2 linked regions of the Pseudobacter ginsenosidimutans genome follow. The protein of the gene in region 1 interacts with the protein of each later gene in a pairwise test. Links are inferred from orthologs where the notes say so. Each region holds a gene or a part of one and is shown on either strand. Other genes may lie near its edges. The genes, in order: leuS and ligA.

The links.
Region 2: the proteins of leuS (region 1) and ligA interact in binary tests that used the Escherichia coli proteins (3 or more experiments, as listed by UniProt). The link is inferred for Pseudobacter ginsenosidimutans from one-to-one orthologs.

The regions. Positions count from the first base shown.
Region 1 is NZ_CP042431.1:2,391,230-2,394,937, forward strand. What follows is about bases 200-3,579. They hold leuS (leucine--tRNA ligase), read left to right. Parts: upstream 200-586; coding sequence 587-3,379; downstream 3,380-3,579. Other genes in these bases: FSB84_RS09825 (cell division protein FtsX), read right to left, coding at 200-396; FSB84_RS09835 (peptidoglycan DD-metalloendopeptidase family protein), read left to right, coding at 3,397-3,579. In the rest of the region: more of FSB84_RS09825, read right to left, coding at 1-199; more of FSB84_RS09835, read left to right, coding at 3,580-3,708.
Region 2 is NZ_CP042431.1:1,958,821-1,962,135, forward strand. Bases 69-3,055 are described here. They hold ligA (NAD-dependent DNA ligase LigA), read right to left. Parts: upstream 2,619-3,055; coding sequence 519-2,618; downstream 69-518. Other genes in these bases: FSB84_RS08060 (helix-turn-helix domain-containing protein), read right to left, coding at 69-425; FSB84_RS08070 (SusC/RagA family TonB-linked outer membrane protein), read left to right, coding at 2,873-3,055. Also shown: more of FSB84_RS08060, read right to left, coding at 1-68; more of FSB84_RS08070, read left to right, coding at 3,056-3,315. UniProt on the Escherichia coli protein: DNA ligase that catalyzes the formation of phosphodiester linkages between 5'-phosphoryl and 3'-hydroxyl groups in double-stranded DNA using NAD as a coenzyme and as the energy source for the reaction.

The sequences.
Region 1 (3,708 bases):
GATACTGGCGATCGTGTCTTTCTGAACGTATTCTGCTTTGAGATTGAGGTCGAATGAGGCTGGAAGCGGGTTTTCGTCAAGCAATGCAGAGAAATCCTGACCTTCATCGGTCATCCATTTCTTCTTGGCGGCTTCCTTATCGATGTACTCCACGCTCTTGGTATAGGGCTGTGCAGCCAGGTAAGTCTTTAATCCTTCAATATCGGTGGGCGTTACATTGTTCCGGAGATAGATCTGTACTTTCACTCCTTCCCGCAGTTCTTCTGTATACCGTTTGGCATTCAGCAGAAGCCATCCGAAGATGCCAACTAAAAAAAGTACAATGGTTACCCCGAGGATCGCCATAAAATATGACGGCTTGGAACGCTTGGCCGAAGCCTTACCGATTTGAGCCATGAAATAAAATTTTTGATGGGTTAGTAGTGGAGCAAAAATAGCAGATTTGGGCCGTTTAAACAGGATTATCCGTATTTTTGATGCCCCTCTAACGATTGAAAAGCCGGAAAAATTCTGAGGGTAAAGGCTTTTAACGTTTCCTCAACTTTTGTATAAAACATAAAAATTTCCGTTCTGTAACGGACAAGGCATGGAATACAATTTCAGAGATATTGAAAAGAAATGGCAGGCGCAGTGGATCGCTTCCGGCGCATACAAGACCAGTAACAACAGTACAAAACCCAAAGCCTATGTGCTGGACATGTTCCCTTATCCAAGCGGAGCAGGCCTTCACGTAGGGCACCCGCTCGGTTATGTGGCCAGCGATATCTATGCCCGCTACAAAAGACTGAAAGGTTTTAATGTACTCCACCCAATGGGCTACGACGCCTTTGGTCTGCCTGCCGAACAATATGCCATCGAACGCGGCATCCATCCCGCCGTGAGCACCGGGGCCAATATCGAAACATTCCGCCGCCAGCTCGACAATATCGGGTTCGGCTACGACTGGAGCCGTGAAGTCCGCACCTGCGACCCGTCCTACTACAAGTGGACGCAGTGGATCTTCCTCCAGTTGTTCGAAAGCTTCTACAACCGCCGATCCAATAAAGCGGAAAAGCTGGAAGTACTCATCGCTTCTTTTGAAAAAGAAGGGAATGCCATCCATTCATTTCCCAATAACAAATATGAGGCCCCCAACGGCAGCAAGACCTTCACCGCTGAAGAGTGGAAGAAATGGGACGAACTGGCGCAGCGTGAGATCCTCATGCAGTACCGCCTCGCCTACCTCGCATATACGGATGTGAACTGGTGCGAAGCACTCGGTACCGTACTCGCCAACGATGAAGTGATCAATGGTGTCAGCTATCGTGGTGGCTTCCCCGTTATCAAGAAGAAAATGCGCCAGTGGAACCTGCGCATCACAGAATATGCAGAAAGATTGTTGCAGGGGCTTGAAGTGGTAGATTTCTCTGACTCCATGAAAGAGATCCAGCGCAACTGGATCGGTAAGAGCTATGGCGCTGAGATCAATTTCAAACTGAAGAGCGAAAAGAATACAGTCACCGATATGACGGTGTTCACTACAAGACCTGATACCATCTTTGGTGTGGACTTCATGGTAGTGGCTCCCGAGCATGAAATGGTGAAAGAGATCACTGCTGCAGACCGCCAGCAGGCAGTGGACGAATATCTTCAGTATGTGCAAAGCCGCTCAGAAGTGGAGCGCATGGCCGAAGTGAAAAAGATCACCGGCTGCTTCACCGGCGCTTATGCCATCAATCCTTTCAATGGCCGCGAGATCCCTGTCTGGATCTCCGAGTATGTGCTCGCCGGATACGGAACGGGAGCCATCATGGCCGTTCCCTGCGGCGACGAGCGCGATCATAAATTTGCCGTTCATTTCGATATCCCCATTACCAATATCATCGGCGATGCCTATGATGGCAAAGAAGCCAATCCTACCAAGGATGCCATTCTCGGAAATTCCGATTTCCTGAACGGAATGGTTATGCGCGATGCCATTGAAGTGGTATTGAAAAAAGTGGAAGAGCTCGGTATTGGTAAAAGCCAGGTGAATTTCAAAATGCGCGATGCCGGCTGGAGCCGTCAGCGTTACTGGGGCGAACCCTTCCCCATCGTTTTCAAGAACGACATTCCCTACGCAATGGATCCGAAGGATCTTCCCCTGGAACTCCCGCCCAGTGATGATTTCAAGCCTTCCGGAACCGGAGAGGGCCCCCTGGCCAATATCCCATCCTGGGTGAATATCTCCGATTCTGAAAAACACGATACCAACACCATGCCTACCCACGCAGGTGCGGCCTGGTATTTCCTTCGCTATACAGATCCTCACAATACTGAAGTATTTGCTGATCGCAAAGCGCTGGATTACTGGGGACAGGTAGACGTGTACGTTGGTGGCTCAGAGCACGCAGTGGCGCATTTGCTTTACTCCCGCCTCTGGGTGAAAGTGTTGCATGATCTCGGGTACCTCGGTTTTGATGAGCCATTCAAAAAGCTGATCAACCAGGGCAAGATCACGGCTGAATCCAAATTCGTTTACCGCGTTCGCAATACCAATCAATTTGTTTCTGCTGGTTTGAAAGATCAGTATGAAGCAGATCCGCTGCACGTAGATATCAATATCGTTGATGGATTGGAGTTAGATATCGAAGCATTCAAAAAATGGACGCCGGATTTTGCTGATGCCAGTTTCATTCTCGAAGATGGCAAATACATCTGTGGCGCTGCCATCGAGAAGATGAGCAAATCATACTTCAACGTAAGCAATCCCGATCAGGTAGTTGCCAAATACGGCGCCGATACATTCCGCATGTACGAAATGTTCCTCGGACCATTGGAAGCATCCAAACCCTGGGACGTAAAGGGCATTGAAGGTGTTCACCGTTTCCTCAAAAAATTCTGGCGCCTGTTCTATGATGAAACAAAAGGACAGGTTTGGACGAACGATAAAGCCACCGACGCAGAATGGAAAGTGATCCACAAAGCCATTAAGAAGATCGAAGAAGATACGGAACGCTGGAGCTTCAACACCGCAGTAAGCGCCTTCATGGTTTGCGTGAATGAGCTCAATGATCTCAAATGCACCAAAAAGGAAGCGCTGGAAAAACTGATCATTCTTCTCACTCCATATGCACCGCACGTGAGCGAAGAGCTCTGGCACCTGCTCGGCAATGCCGGCTCTGTGCTGGATGCAGCTTATCCTGTTGCTGAAGAGAAATACCTTGTTGAAACCAGCAAGGAATATCCGATCTCTATCAACGGAAAACTGAGGACCACCCTCGTGCTCAGCCTGGAAGCTTCCCAACAGGAAGTAGAGCAGGTAGTGCTCGCCAATGATATTGTTCAGAAATGGCTGGAAGGCAAGCCCCACAAGAAGATCATCTTCGTAAAAGGAAAGATGGTGAATGTGGTGATATAGCGTTATCTTTCAGTACCATGGATTCCCCTTTCAGCAATATTATCCGGAAATACCAATCCACTTTCCACCCTGTGGTGAAGATGGAACCCGGAGAAAAGCTGCTGACCCTTGACCTGAGTGAGCAAAACCGCTCACTCTCCGATGAGGTATTGGCAGATACCAACCGTTTCGCAGGCTGGATCAACCAGCAGCTGGAGCAGGCGGGTTGCCGATTTGCGATCGGAGGATACAGGGAAAACAGGAAAGTATATCAAACCCCGCTTTTTGCAGCGGAAAAGCCCGGGGATGAGCCGCGAACTGTTCACCTGGGCATCGATATCTGGGGACCA
Region 2 (3,315 bases), 430 kb from region 1 along the record:
GTTTTCTTAATAGCTTTCACCTGGCCGGCATTCAGTTTCAGTCCTTCTGTGCGGTTTGCCTGCACTTTCTTGTAGGCAATTTTCGCCGGACTGTTTTGCTGATGCTCGATCATTTGCTCAAGTGTAGCCCATCTCAGATTCTTCACATTGTTGTCGAGCTTGTTGTGATTGTCGTGAATCACATACTTCGCTTTCAGTGAAGCTTTTTTTAAGAAGAGCCGTGCAATTTCACGATGTATGTACAACGTGCCATTGTTGCCTGGACGGTGCAGATTGAGCGTTCTGTAACCAGTGGTCAGAGAACCCTGCAATAATTTTCCGTCTTCAACCACGTCTTCTGTATAGCTGGCTATGCGACCGTGAGATGACAGCGCATACTTTTTACGGAGGTGTTTCCAGCCCGGAAACTGAAGTGGTTTCCACACCTCGTTTGGAAGTTTTTTTATCATCGCCTTTTCCTTTTGGCTAAAGTTACAAAAAAAGAGCTGCGAATATCAAAAAACAATAATAAGATTCGATCAGCGGTTAACCATTTGCAGGAATTCCGCCTCTGTGATAATCTTAACAGTTGCTATCTTTTTGGCCTTTTCCAGCTTGGATCCTGCGTCTTCCCCCACTACCAGGTAACTGAGCTTGGAGCTAACGGACCCCAGTATCTTACCACCGTTAGTTTCCACCATCTCCTCAGCCTCACTGCGTTTCAGCGTTGGCAAGGTTCCCGTGAACAAGAACGTTAGTCCCGTCAGGTTGCCCTCCGCCGTTAGATTGCTCCTGTCATTTTTCAATTGCAATCCGAGACTTTCGAGCTTTTTCAGCATTTCCAAATTGTCCCAATTGTGGAAAAACTGGTACACGCTTCCGGCCACTTTCGGACCAATATCTTCCAAAGCCTGGAGGTCTTCCATTGAGAGGTCCGCCATCTCCGGCAGGTATTTGACGGCGTTAGCAAGTGTTTTTGCCGTTGTTTCCCCCACATGCCGGATACCCAGTGCATAGATCAGACGATGCAATGGCTGTGCCCTGGAGGCCTCGATAGCGGCTTGTAAATTGGAGATACTCTTCTCGCCAAACCCTTCCCTGGCGCTGATTTGAGCAAATGGCAGTTCATAAATGCCGGGAACATCGTGCAGGAATTTCAGTTCATAGAATTTACGGATAATGGCATCTCCAAGTCCCCTGATATCCATGGCATCCTTACTGGTGAAGTGAATGATGCGTTCCACCACTTGTGCCTCACAGTTAATATTGTTGCAGCGCCATACAGCTTCATCCACGGGCTTTACTAACGGGTCCCCGCATACGGGGCAATTGGTAGGGAACTCGATCCTCTTTTCCGATCCCGTTCTCAGTTCTGCCAGAGGTTTCACGATATAAGGGATCACATCTCCGGCCCTTTCCACCAGCACAGTATCTCCCAGCATGATGTCTTTCTCACGGATCACATCTTCATTGTGCAAAGACACGGAACTAACGGTAACACCACCAATTGCTACGGGATCGATCTTGGCCACAGGCGTGATACTGCCGGTGCGGCCTACCTGGTATTCAACGGAACGCAGCTTGCTGGTAGCCTGGCGCGCTTTGAATTTGAAGGCGATGGCCCAGCGCGGGTGGTGCGTGGTCATACCCAGCTGGTCCTGCATATCGATACTGTTCACTTTGATCACCATTCCATCGATCTCATAAGGGAGATCATCACGGTGAGCCTCATACTCGCGGCAATATGCTATCACATCTTCGATCCCCTTAAATACTTTTTTCTCTTTCATGGGACTGCGGAAACCCAGGTTCCACAGCATATTGAGGTTGCCGCTATGAGTGTGCAAAGATTCATCGAGCGTTTTACCAGGCAGCGTAGTGTAATAGCTGACGTGGTAGAGGAAGGCTTCGAGATTTCGTTTACCTACTTCCTTCGGGTCTTTGATGCGAAGTGTACCGGCAGCCGCGTTGCGGGGATTGGCCAGTGGCGGCAGGTTCTGCTCTATCAGTTGTTCATTGTATTTTTTGAAATTGTTCTTATTGATCAGCACTTCACCCCTGATCTCGATCTGCTGGATACCGTAATCCGAAAACTTTGCGGAGAGCGGCACAGAGCGGATCTGTTTGATATTGGTAGTGATGTCGTCACCAGCAACGCCATTGCCACGGGTGGCGCCGCGTTGCAGCAGATCATTCTCGTAGATCAGTGAAATGCTGGCCCCGTCGAACTTTGGCTCGATACAGTATTCAATGTTCTCCGATTTGGCCAGTTCGCGTACGCGGCGATCCCAGTCGCGCAGGTCTTCTTCATTATATGAATTGTCCAGGGAAAGCATCGGCACCAGGTGCGGTGCAGGCGGGAAGTCTTTGGTGAGGCCCTTGCTCACGCGTTGTGTGGGAGAATCTGAAGTGATCAGCTCCGGATGCGCCTGTTCCAGTTTTTCCAGCGATTTGAAAAGCTTATCGTATTCCTGGTCTGCCACCAGCGGGTCATTCAAAATATAGTACCGGTGCTCATGGAACTTTAGAACATCACGGAGATTGTCGATCTCTTTGGTGGTCACAGGATGCTTGTCGTCCTTCTTCAGCAGGCTCTCTGTCAACTGCTGCAATGCTTTTGTTTGATCTGGGGAGTACATATAAAATATAAGGTAAACAAAATTAGTTCAACAGCTTCGGATACAATCAGTCAACATAAAATTCAGTAACTTGGAAGTACTTCAGTAGTATCATAATTGGTTTACAAACCTTAACGGCGTTGGTTCAGCACTGATTTTCAGCTACAAGATTTTTTTGGAAGAATAAGAAATTAAACTAAATTGTGTACAATTTACACATTTTGTATTGTGTAGATTGTACGCAATTTCAACAAAAACTAAAAGAACGATTGTTTATGCCACATCGACTGCTTGTGGGGATCCTATCTCTGCTTCTGGCGCTACCCTCTGCTACATGGGCGCAAAACAAAACAATTACCGGTAAGGTTACGAATGAAAAAGACGGTGCCCCGCTTCCGGGCATTTCGGTTACACCCAAGGGTGGGTCCGGCGGAACCTCCACCTCTTCCGAGGGAACATTTTCCATTACAATTCCGGCTAATACCAACATCCTGGTGTTCAGTGGTGTGGGGTATGAGAGTGCGGATGTGAACATTGCTGATCAGCTGGTGGTGAATGTAAGTCTGAAACCATCTTCTGTGAACATGAATGAAGTGGTGGTGATCGGCTATGGTACGCAACGCCGCAGGGAAGTAACAGGCGCTATTGCCAAGGTCACATCGGATAAGATAACGGCATTGCCTACACCGAGTTTTGAAGCTTCCCTGCAGGGAAGGGC